3 regions of the Paenibacillus sp. FSL K6-2393 genome follow, and region 1 is predicted to be linked to each of the others. Evidence: a T-box and tRNA genes for the amino acid it is inferred to sense, from the RefSeq annotation. Region 1 holds a T-box; the other regions hold tRNA genes.
The links. The T-box of region 1 lies ahead of leuS (leucine--tRNA ligase). A T-box ahead of a tRNA ligase gene usually reads a tRNA of that ligase, here a tRNA-Leu.
Positions count from the first base shown of each region.

Region 2: it has a tRNA-Leu gene. The T-box ahead of leuS (leucine--tRNA ligase) is inferred to sense a tRNA for this amino acid. The anticodon was not compared.
Region 3: it has a tRNA-Leu gene. The T-box ahead of leuS (leucine--tRNA ligase) is inferred to sense a tRNA for this amino acid. The anticodon was not compared.

Region 1 covers NZ_JBBOCU010000001.1:2,049,253-2,053,460, forward strand. Annotated here, with positions in the region: gene MHI14_RS08975 (phosphotransferase family protein) at 55-1,011, shown strand; T-box leader at 1,123-1,392, shown strand; gene leuS (leucine--tRNA ligase) at 1,471-3,915, shown strand; gene comER (late competence protein ComER) at 3,896-4,208, opposite strand, start outside.
Region 2 covers NZ_JBBOCU010000001.1:2,226,417-2,230,624, reverse strand. Annotated here, with positions in the region: gene MHI14_RS09775 (insulinase family protein) at 1-1,969, opposite strand, end outside; tRNA gene MHI14_RS09770 (tRNA-Leu) at 2,340-2,425, opposite strand; gene MHI14_RS09765 (hypothetical protein) at 2,889-3,338, opposite strand; gene MHI14_RS09760 (hypothetical protein) at 3,546-3,770, shown strand; gene MHI14_RS09755 (NucA/NucB deoxyribonuclease domain-containing protein) at 3,967-4,208, opposite strand, start outside.
Region 3 covers NZ_JBBOCU010000001.1:5,392,869-5,397,076, forward strand. Annotated here, with positions in the region: gene MHI14_RS24000 (hypothetical protein) at 77-472, opposite strand; cyclic di-AMP (ydaO/yuaA leader) riboswitch at 591-766, opposite strand; gene MHI14_RS24005 (glutathione peroxidase) at 1,137-1,616, shown strand; tRNA gene MHI14_RS24010 (tRNA-Leu) at 1,763-1,845, opposite strand; gene MHI14_RS24015 (urease accessory protein UreF) at 2,272-2,973, shown strand; gene MHI14_RS24020 (hypothetical protein) at 3,240-3,443, shown strand; gene MHI14_RS24025 (hypothetical protein) at 3,471-4,106, shown strand; gene urtE (urea ABC transporter ATP-binding subunit UrtE) at 4,137-4,208, opposite strand, start outside.

The sequences.
Region 1 (4,208 bases):
GGATAGAAAGCGTTTTCTGAGGAAATAAATCAAATGTCAATGTGAGGTGTAGAAGTGGAAAGTACATATAAAACAAGACTTTCGTCAGAACAGTTGAATGCCATAATAAAGCAGCATTTCTCTGCAAGTATACAGGACTACAAGGAAATGGTGGATGGCTGGGCCAATCATGCATATCTCATTACCCTAAGTGACGCACAGCGGGTGGTACTCAAAATTGCACCGTCGGCTTCGACAAATCTGATGCGCTGTGAACAGGATCTCATGATTGCCGAAGTTGAGGCACTACGCCTCATCACGGAGCTACAGGATGTTCCCGTACCCCAAGTGCTGGTTTATGATGATTCGTTAACCATTGCTTCAGCGCGTTATTTTATCATGGAGTATATGTCTGGAACACCCTATAATCAGGTTAAGGATCAATATTCTGCGGAAGAGCAGGAAGCCATTGAACACCAGCTGGGCCGGTACAATCGTCGAATTAATGAAATCAAGGGTGAGAAGTTTGGATATTTCTCGGAGCAAAAACAGCGTTATTCCACATGGAAAGAAGCATTTATGAATTTGATGGATGACATTCTTACCGATGGTGAAGAAGCCGGAATTACATTTTCGATCGATTACCCTGAATTGAGACGTTTGATTGAAGAAAAATCCAATGTATTGAACGATGTCAAAGAACCTGTGCTTGTCAGTTGGGATCTGTGGGATGGCAATGTGTTAATAGATAAAGGTCGAATCACAGCGATTATTGATTTTGAACGTTCACTGTGGGCAGATCCTCTGATGGAGCATTATTTCAGTCATTTTAACTATACGCCTGGTTTTGTGAAAGGGTATGGGCTTGCGATTACGACTGAAAGTGAATTGAAAAGAAGAAGTCTCTATGACTTGTACTTTGATCTGGTGCTGCGCATAGAGTGCGCTTATCGCCAATATGATAATCAGGAACATGTGAATTGGACCATTCATAATCTGGAGGAAGGCCTTGAGCGTTTTCGGTTATCCTGAACAGCAACCAGCGTTATGAAGGGTACAAACCGTAGACTTCAAGATGGCGATTATAACGTGTAATATTGACTTTGGGCTTGCTTTTTTATATAATGGTCCCGATATTGTATACATATTTCGATGATAAGGATCAGTAGTAATTCCTGTACATAACAGAGAGCCGGCGGTTGGTGCAAGCCGGTTGACAGTGATTTGCGAACTCGCCTTGGAGAAATGCGGTGATTACACCATTCTGTTTAACCTGCTTGTATAAAGCTTGGGTTCAGGAATGGAAATCCGCATCGGTTAACCGCCGTTACAGGTCCAAAGGGAGTGGATGACGAAGCACGTTCGTCCGCTAACTAGGGTGGTACCACGGGAATTCAACCTCTCGTCCCTAGCGCTGCAAACGCTACGGGATGCTGAGGTTTTTTTGTTGCAATTAAAGCTAAAGCGAATAACCTGAAGGAGGAACAATAGATGAGTGAGAATAACCAGCCGAAACACGGCTATCAGCCACAAGTCATGGAAAAAAGTTGGCAGCAATACTGGGATGCAAATAAAACGTTTAAAACGGGTGAGGACCCTGCTAAACCGAAATTTTATGCACTGGATATGTTCCCTTATCCATCCGGTTCAGGTCTGCACGTAGGTCACCCGGAAGGATATACGGCAACGGATATCGTTTCCCGTTACAAACGTATGCGCGGTTACAACGTATTGCACCCAATGGGGTGGGATGCTTTCGGTCTGCCTGCTGAGCAGCATGCACTGGATACAGGTGAACATCCACGAGATATTACATTCCGTAATATTGACAATTTCCGTCGCCAGATCAAATCGCTTGGTTTCTCCTATGACTGGGATCGTGAGATCAGCACAACGGACCCTGAATATTATAAATGGACGCAATGGATCTTTATCCAGCTGTACAATAAGGGCCTCGCTTATGTGGATGAAGTTGCAGTTAACTGGTGTGAAGCCCTTGGAACGGTACTTGCTAATGAAGAGGTTATTGATGGCAAGAGTGAACGTGGTGGACATCCGGTTGTACGCAAACCGATGCGTCAGTGGGTCCTGAGAATTACCGAGTATGCAGAGCGTCTGTTGGAAGACCTGGAAGAGCTGGATTGGTCTGAAAGCATCAAGGATATGCAACGTAACTGGATCGGTAAATCGACAGGTGCAGAAGTTGTATTTGCCATTGAAGGTCGCGAGGAAGTCATTAAGGTGTTCACTACCCGTGCGGACACATTGTTTGGTGCGAGCTTTGCAGTACTTGCTCCGGAACATGAATTGGTAGAAGCAATTACAACCGATGACCAACGTGAAGCTATTCAGGCTTATCAGGAGCAGGCTTCTCGTAAGAGTGATCTGGAACGTACGGATTTGGCCAAAGACAAAACAGGTGTTTTCACTGGCGCTTATGCAATCAACCCTGTTAATGGTGCAAAACTGCCGATCTGGATTGCTGATTACGTTCTTGCAGGTTACGGTACAGGCGCGGTTATGGCTGTTCCGGGTCATGATGCACGTGACTGGGAATTTGCGAAGCAGTTCGGTCTGGATATCATTGAGGTTATTCAAGGTGGCGACGTTACACAAGAGGCATATTCGGGTGATGGCGCGCATGTGAATTCCGATTTCCTGAACGGACTGAACAATGAAGAAGCGGTTGCCAAGATGATTGCTTGGCTGGAAGAGAACGGTAAAGGACAAGGGAAAGTAACCTATCGTCTGCGTGATTGGCTGTTCAGCCGTCAGCGTTACTGGGGTGAGCCAATCCCGATTCTGCATCTGGAAGACGGAACGATGAAGACCGTACCGGAGGATCAACTTCCACTGCTGCTGCCTGATATCGACCAGATCAAACCTTCGGGTACTGGAGAATCACCACTGGCGAATGTTACGGAGTGGGTGAATACGGTAGATCCGGAAACGGGAATGAAGGCACGTCGTGAGACCAACACCATGCCACAATGGGCAGGTAGCTGCTGGTATTACCTGCGTTTTATCGATCCGCACAATGACAAGGAACTGATCTCCAAGGAGAAACAGCAGCAATGGCTGCCAGTTGATCTGTACATTGGCGGAGCAGAGCACGCGGTACTTCACTTGCTGTACGCTCGTTTCTGGCACAAAGTGCTGTATGATCTGGGTGTTGTGGAGACCAAAGAACCTTTCCACAAACTGGTTAACCAAGGTATGATCCTGGGTACCAATAATGAGAAAATGAGTAAATCTCGTGGTAATGTCATTAACCCGGATGAAATCGTCAATGAATTCGGTGCAGATACATTGCGTCTGTACGAGATGTTCATGGGACCATTGGAAGCGACAAAACCGTGGAATGCAAACGGGGTTGAAGGCATGCACCGCTTCCTGTCACGTGTATGGCGTCTTTTCATTAACGAAGACACAGGAGCCATCAATGACAAGATTACGGTGGACGGTGGAACGGATGAGTTCAAGCGGACTGCTCACAAAACGATCAAAAAAGTTACGGAAGATCTGGAACACCTGCGCTTCAATACATCCATCAGCCAGCTGATGATTTTCATCAACGATGCATACAAAGCAGATACACTGCCTCGCGAAGCGATGGAGAACTTTGTGCAACTGTTGTCACCACTGGCACCGCATATGGCAGAGGAACTGTGGAGCCGTCTGGGTCATGAAGGTGGAATCTCTTACGTGGCTTGGCCTGAATATGATGAGTCCATGACAGTGGATGCGGAAGTAGAAATCGTTGTTCAGGTAAACGGTAAAATCGTAACTCGTGCTACGATCGCGAAGGATCTGGATGCACAGGGTATGCAGGACTTTACGATGGAGCTGGCACCTGTTAAGCAGGCGCTGGAAGGCAAGACCATTCGTAAGGTCATTGCCGTTCCAGGCAAACTCGTTAATATTGTTGCCGGTTAATCTCACCGGCTCGGAATAGTTCATCCAGCTTTAACAAATCTTCATCATATTTGTCATGTGTCGTGTGGATCAGGCTGTCGAAAACGCCGTCGAGACTTACCTTCAGCAGTGCAAGTGCCTGAGCGGTAATACCGCCAGGTACAGCGACACGAGCCTGAAGCTCTTGCGGGGTGTATCCTCCTTCGGTGAGCAGCTTGCCTGTGCCCAGGAGCATTTCGCCAGCCAGAGCGCAGGCATCTGCCCTTTTGATACCTGTCAGCTTCACCGCACTTTCGATCCACTGTTCCAAAAAG
Region 2 (4,208 bases), 180 kb from region 1:
GCTTCGAATTATCGAATCGGGATGTGAACACAATTTCTTTGATCATATCAAAGGCAAATCCAAGCTTGTCATACAACACTTTGGCGTTGAACTCATAGGTAGCCTTGAATTCATTGTGCTTATGCGCGTTAGCATAAGATCCAATCCCGCTATGAATACCGCCTGAATGAATATGAATTTCATTGGACAGTTCATTGAACGAGTAGTTTTGAGTGTCCACATAACCCAGCACATTCTTAAGCAATCCTGCATACGGCAGGAGATAACGTGGCACTTCTTTGATATCAAACAGCAGTCTCAGATAACCAATTCCGTTGGTGTAGAGGTTATGATGGAGAATGGTTGTGCCGTCGACTTGGTTCACCGTTTGATGCAACGTAGAGGCCTTCGGTTCAATATCTTCAATCGATAACGTCGGAATGACCTGCTGCTGCTCTTTGGTTGAAGGTGTATTCTGATACTCGGCGAGTGCCTCCGTTTTCTGAATCAACGTCTGGACTTCTTCCTTGCTAAGACCGGCTTGAATAGTTTTCAGACGTTCTTTCAACGCTTCTTCTTTGCGTGAGTTCAGCCCTTTGTCCGGTGTCAGAGCTACAAAGGAAGTATGTGTGTTTTGCAATAAATACTTCTCGATCAATTGTTCGAAGTACCCTTCGTTCATTTTTGTCCGCAGCTCAGCAAATACGTCATTGGCTTCCAAATGAGTGAAAGGTGCTTCTTCATCGTATAACCAGCTTTGCAGGGAGGAGAATCCGTAGATCAGGCCTTTCGGCATTCTGCCATAGTCCGCTTCTCTGTGATTGAACTCATAGGAGTTAATTCCTGCAAGGAGCGCTTTAGGATCAAAGCCTTCTTTTACCACACGCTCAAGCACTTCTTTGACCGTTCCCAGGAAATCCTCTTTGCTCGCCAGATTACTCTTCTTCAGTCCAACCGTGAACACGGGCTGATACAGGCTGTCATCATACGAACCGTAGACGTCCTTCGCAATTCCTTTATCCAGCAAAGCCTGTTTCAATACCGCTCCCGGAGCGTTCAGCAGGGCGTATAACAGAATTTGGAACGAAATGTTCAGTTCCTTGTCCAGACTTGTGCCAATCACCGCATTGTAGGTCAAGAAGCTGTTATCCACTTCCGATTCCGTACTTCCCGCAGAGTAAGTCTTAACTGTGTCTACCCGTTTTGCAAAGGCAGGTTGAAGTTGAATGGCCGAATCAATCTCGATTCGATCATATGCACTCAGGTAGTTCTCATCGAGCCATTGCAGCTTCTCTTCCATATCCATATCGCCGTAGAGATAGATGTAACTGTTGGAAGGATGATAGTATCTCGTGTGGAAATCCAGCAGCCCCTGATACGTTAGATCCAGGATAGCTTCCGGGAACCCGCCAGACTCAGAGGAGTATGTGGTATCCGGGAAAAGGGAGTTCAACACTTCTCTGCGCACCATTCGTTCTGGTGAAGAAAAGGCACCTTTCATCTCGTTATATACAACTCCGTTGTAGGTTAACTCATCGTCAGCAGAGGTCAGGTTGTAGTTCCAGCCTTCTTGCAAAAAAATCTTTTCATTCTCATAAATATTTGTATTCAATACCGCGTCCAGATATATATCCATCAGGTTATGGAAGTCATGATCATTACGACTCGCAATCGGGTAAATCGTCTTATCGGGATACGTCATGGCGTTAAGGAATGTATTCAATGAACCTTTCAGCAACTCAACAAAAGAATCCTTGGCCGGAAATTTCTTGGACCCACAGAGCACGGAGTGTTCGAGGATATGGGCTACCCCTGTATCATCTTCCGGAGGTGTGCGGAAACCGATACTGAATACTTTGTTGTCGTCCTGATTGGACAAAAGTACAATTTTGGCCCCGGATTTCTGGTGCTCCAACAGATACGCATCCGATTTCAATTCTTCGATTCTGCGCTCCTGTAACACCTTGTATGGCTTAAGCTGTTTCAACATAAACTTGAGTCCTCCGTCCATAAGATTGTTTTATTGATTTTGTGACTCAATATAAGTTCACATATGGTTATTTACACGAGCATTCCGATGACAGAATAACCTTCCGATCGCTGTATCGTGTAAATGTGTAGTTGAACTTATATCGTTCAGCAAGGTAAAGGTAATATATGCCTACGGATAGTATACACCATTGTTCCGTCTCTTCATAAAAGTCAGGTAAATGTACCTTCTGATATGTATTATGCAGGGTTTATGTTTATGAACTGCACTGTGAAGTGGTCAGCTATGAAGTGACATTCATATTAAAGAAAACAAAAAAAGATCGTATGCAGCTTGGTTAACAAGCGTCATACGATCTTTCTTTTTAAGATGCCGAGGACCGGGATCGAACCGGTACGGTAGTCACCTACCGCAGGATTTTAAGTCCTGTGCGTCTGCCAATTCCGCCACCCCGGCAGGATTATGTATTTCTTGGCGACAAGAAATATCTTACCATGAACTAATTAACTTTGCAACACTTTTATAAAAATAATCTAACTATATAAGTTTAACTAATGATTTACACGATAACGGAGAGGACAGAAAAAACTGAAAAAGCGAAGCGCTCGCCTAAAAGCTTTCTGAAAGAAAGCTGCATCGGAAGCATACGCTATCACCGGATTTTCCCTTGAGAAAAGGGAATCGAAAAAATCTGGGGATAACAGCGATTAGAAGGTTATTCTGACATCGGAGTGTCAGTGTAAATAATCTTTAGTTCAACTTATATAAATGAAACAGGCACTGCAAGCGTAAGCTCACAGTGCCTAGAAAGTCCGAGTTGCGGTCCCGGACTTCCGGTAAACCAATCTATATTAAGGGAGGTGTGAGATAAGAATACCTCCCCAACATTAAAGAAACCTAAAATCAGCCTTAAATTAAACTAAAAAAGTAAAATAGGTCGAACACGAGCCGCTTCTTCCTCACTGCACTCCACGATAACCAAGATATGGTCCTTTAACAGCCAATCTTCGTAATACCGCGCATCCTCCTCCGAGATCCCCGCTTCAGTCAGTGTAAGCACCAAATCATCAGTCTCACTCCCAATCTCATTACCAGCGAGTCTACGCACTGCATTTCCGATCGACATTGTCTGATCCATTCGCCTCCCCAGCCCAGCCAATATGCCTTTCAGAGCGCCAAAGGCACCATCTGTTCCGGCACCCTTCAACGGTTTGGGCAGACCTGTCTTCTCGCTCACCAGCTCCAGATTAAGCTGCTCCTTCGCCACCGCTCCCAAATATTTATCCTTAATACCTTCCTCTTTGACCTTATTCAGCATAATTATAGCCTCGTTCTCGGTACTGGCCAGCCCAATAATCAATTGTGTCATTCCGTTCCCCTCCTTTTACCCTAATATAACCCCGTAATCCCCATTCAAAAACGGATCGTCCACAGCTAAGACAAATCACCTAGAAGAATGTTGATTTCTCTTCTGGAAATCTATACCTAGTTCTGATAGACTAGATAAAGAAGACAAATTAACCATTGAAAACATTGACATATGGATTTAACATCTCATAATCAGGAGCAATGACTTATGAAAAAAGAGGTAGAAATTGCCATCCGGCGCAAACAACAGATCATGGTTCGTAATACAAGCGGTCAGACGGTAACCGGTTTTCCCGAGCGTACCGCTGATACATCCATTCTCTCCTTACGTACGGTTCACGGCAGTCTGTGGATACCGTTTGATGAGGTTGAACACGTTACGCGTCTGTTAAGCATCCGGTCTCATCATTTAAGCGGAATGCAACTCGTTTAGTCGGCTCTGTAATCCTAGAAACTCCAGTTCCCGTATAGATACGTTAACTAGATCTATTTATGCCAGCACTTTATACCAAAAAACCAGACGCATGCACGTCTGGTTTTTCTCTTCTACTTTTCCTGTACCACGCTGCCACTGACCTCACAACAAAAGCCTTACTCTATCCTTGTTTCTGTCCACCCATATCCTGTTGTTACTTCACTACAAACTTCACTCGTGTTCCATCCGGATATGTACTTAACTGATTCCCTACCCATGAACCTGCACCACGATTATCTTTCGGGGTAATGTACTGGATATCTGCACCTGTTCCTCCCTCAGCGCACATCGCCATGGGCCACTCGTCACGATCCTTACCTTTTTTGACTGGAACACCTTTAAGGGATAAATCCCGATTGCCTTCCGCTCCATTACGATCAATGGTGCAAACATCCG
Region 3 (4,208 bases), 3.3 Mb from region 1:
GTCTCCTCAAATTCCGTTTATCGATACATTCAATTATAACAGGCACCTTACACCTGAGCAATCACAAGCTATGGCATTACCCATTGAGGAGAAAGCCAACTTCCCCATTGAGCGAATATACAATCCGGTCTGCGCCCATGCCCCGATAGATGCCCTTAGGATGACTCTGCTCTGTAATGACGCACAGGGATTTCGATGTCCATGAACGGCAGATCTGTAAATAACGACAGGTCAGATTCAGGCTGTTCTCGAAAATAAACACGTTGCCTACGCTGCCCTGCGGCAAAAACCATTTTTGAGCTGCAGCCGTATTCATGCGAATGACATGTTCTACTCCGATTCTACGGAGTCTGCGCTCTTCCCCTGCACTGTTGGTTAGAACGGCAAACGGCATTTTTTTGTACATCAGCAATTTGATAAATTTGCGTCCTGCTTCATTTGGAGCAGTCACTAAGATCATCTCAGTATCCATCATTCGTTCCTCCCTTGGCGTGAAAAGACAACAAAAAAGAAGCGTGGGGGACCAAGGCCTCCCGAACGCTTCTTAAAGAACCCATGGCGAAAACGCCATGAACCAGCGTACGGCTTGTTGCCTCTCCCTTTAACGCTTACGAGGTTAGCTGACGGATTCGGGCGCGAGAGTCGCCCTATTTCCGGCTGTCACCGGAAAATTCACCCCATGAATGCCTACTGTCCTGGACAGCGCATTCTGTTGGTTCCCCCGTTTCCCACTCATCAATGAATGGAAACTCAGCGATTAAAACATCGTTCGTATATCTTAAAATAAGATCGAGCGATATTATCGTTTGTTTCGTTTTTCAGGTACAGTTTAGTTTAAATTGAAATTACGTTATGAATCATACACCCGCGCCATGTCGGTGTAAAGTCCGCACAGATCACCGAATCGACAGATTTTCGGCAATACTCACATATAATAGCGCTTACAACAAGGTCATACTCTATCCATCTCTTTAAATCTATCTAATTCTCACTCTGACGAAAATCACTACGCATTTCATTCACGCATTCTGCACAACTTGCCTCTTTTGATTCATTTAACACCATATTAGTTTTGCATTATTTAATTGTAACCAATATAATAAGAGGTATCAGATGATATCATGGAGGCGATTTAGATGACAGTCTACGATTACAAAGTGAATACCCTTCGCGGTCAAGAAGTTGAAATGTCCGACTACCGTGACAAAGTGTTACTGATTGTGAATACGGCAAGCTCATGCGGCCTTACACCTCAATTCAAAGGTCTGCAAGAATTGCAAGACAAGTTCAAGGATGCGCCATTTGAAGTCCTTGGTTTTCCAAGCAACCAGTTTGCCCAGGAAAAAGGATCTTCCGACGATATCGCCGAGTTCTGTCAGATGAATTATGGCGTGAGCTTCCCTATGTTTGAGAAAATTGATGTGAACGGCTCAAGCGCTCACCCTCTATTCCAGCACCTTAGCACAGAAGCTCCTGGCCTGCTCGGCTCCAAAGCAATCAAATGGAATTTCACCAAATTCCTTGTGGATCAGAACGGACAGGTAATTAAACGTTATGCTCCCAAAACAACACCGGACAAGATTGAAGAAGATATCAAGAACTTGCTGCAAAAATAATACATTGGCCACCCGTAGCCGGAAGGTAGAGCAGCATTGCCCCGGTAATGGATGGCCTTTTTATCAACTTTGATGTCAAACTGTTCAAAAAGACAAAAAAAGAAGCCTTCCATTAATGGAAAGCTTCTTTTTAATCGTTCATATGATGCGGTCGAGAGGACTCGAACCTCCACGGGCATACGCCCACTACCCCCTCAAGATAGCGTGTCTGCCATTCCACCACGACCGCATGTCGTAAATAATCGGCAACAGAATTGATTATACCGGGTTCAGAACCAAAAGTAAAGTATTTTTTAATACTTCTTTTTCAGCTAGGCATTTTCATCAAAAATCGCATAATCTCGTCATCTTTACCCATGAACTGCATACATTAGATTTGATCCCCTCCTTTCCGGATTGAGCTGATCTTATTGATTCATTTATATCTAGTCCTCCCTGCACTTCGCAGATATTTAACCTTATATGTTATATAAAATAACACGAATATTTGAATCACAGATTTAATCCATTAAATTTCACGGATACTATTGACAAAAAGCGGACATTTATGGGATGATAACTATCATATAATTCGGATTTTCAAACATAAAGCAAACAAAAAGGAATATAAATGTCACTTTAAGTGACATTTAACGAACACAGGAGGCGAATGATTGTGAACCGTGGGAATAAGCTGCTCGATTATGTCAAACTGCTTGATTCCTCTATTCAGGTTGGAGGGTTCACCCATTCCTTCGGCATGGATATCCATATCAGGGAGGGTACCATTCGTAATGCTGAAGATCTCGAATCATTCATGCGTTGTCAGTTGCATCCGAGCATCGTTCGTCTAGAAGGTATGGCCATCAAAGGCATCTATACCGCAGCAGATCACAAGGATACATGGCGGATAGCTCTAATCGACAAGCTCGTCCATGTTCAGCGAACCCCTGGAGATCTCAGAGAACAAGCTGCCGCCATGGGTAAACGATTGATCAGACTTGCACGCGCTCTGCACCCCTGGATTGAATTCAGCCAGCTCGAACAGATCTTTGCCAAATACGATTCGGTTGGCTGCCTCTCCACTGTTCACGCCTGGATTAACCACCACCTCGACATCCCGGTCGAGGAGGCGGTCCTTGGTTACCTGCATTCAGCCATGAATGCCTGCATAACCGAAGCCTCCAAAGTCATTCCCCTGAACAACGATACAACCAAGGATCTGATGGTCCGCCTGGCCACAGATCTGGAGAATGAATGGAAGACCGTCAGCGCCTCGGCTGCGGATGGACTGGCACAGCCAACCTCGATGTCCATGAAATCATTTTTCCCCAGTTTCCATATGCTTGGAGCTGGACTTCATGCCTACAGGGCCTAATCCTCTTCCTCCTCATACCTGCTCCCCTTTATTCAGACAAACTAAAAAACACGCGGCAACCTCCTTGCCGACGTGTTTTTTGTCATTTTATTTGTTTTATTTACGTATTTACGCCATTTTTCATCACAAAATACACTTTTTTCCGTCTTTTTTAATTGTTAGATGACGAATTTACGTATATAATGAAACATACAGCTCGCATTTCTATATATTTTACATGAAGAAAGGGCGGCTGAATACTACATTCTAACCAGGGGTGAACCCTTTTGAACAAGAAAAAACCAGTTACACCGTTCGGATGGGCCATCAAACGACGGCTAACCGAACTTCAAGTGGACCAGAAGACCTTTTGTGAACAGCATGGCATCCCACCCTATCGTTTATCCAATCTTATTCACGGCACACGCAAAGCAACCCGATTCAGGCACCTGGTCGCTGATATTTTGGATATTCCAGATGAACTGAGATAAGATTTCTGCCAAAGGAGGGTCCCATCCATGAGACATGTTACATCCGATCTGGAGAGGCTGTCGTTCCAGTCCATACGTCACCAGCTCATCATCGTTGATCACAATTGGATTATCCAAAGTTGTAACCGTGCCTGGCAACAGGGACTCGGTCAATGCTCACCATCCCCGGATACACACAGTAATCATAGACATTACCTGCATCTGACGGAAGCCTGGGCAAAACGAGGCAAGAACGCTAACATGGCACTTGTCGCACAGAATTTGAAAGAACGCGGAATACCCTTTAATCGAAATCATACATATGACATCTGCGTGTATACTGTATACAACGAAAAGAGGTGGTTTCGTGTAGAAATCACCCCTCTATCTTATGCAAATTCAATTCAGGATACCGATCTCGCTTTGATTGCACACATGGATATTACCGAACAGAGAAAGACAGAACACCAATTGAAGAAGGCATTGTCTGAAGTGCGCACATTGCGCGGACTGCTGCCTATTTGCGCCGTCTGCAAACAAATCAAGGACGAAGGGGAACACTGGAACTCCGTTGAGAGTTATCTGGAGAAGCATACCCACGCCGAATTCACCCATGACATCTGTCCGGAATGCATCCGGCGGTTATATCCCAAATACTCGAATATCCTGGACAAGCGTTCCTGAAACCTTTCTCCACTCGCCGACTAGCTACAACTATACGGAGAGATGATGTTCAAACTGCGACATATCCAGTTCTTGCGGTGTCCCATGCAGGGTTATGGTTCC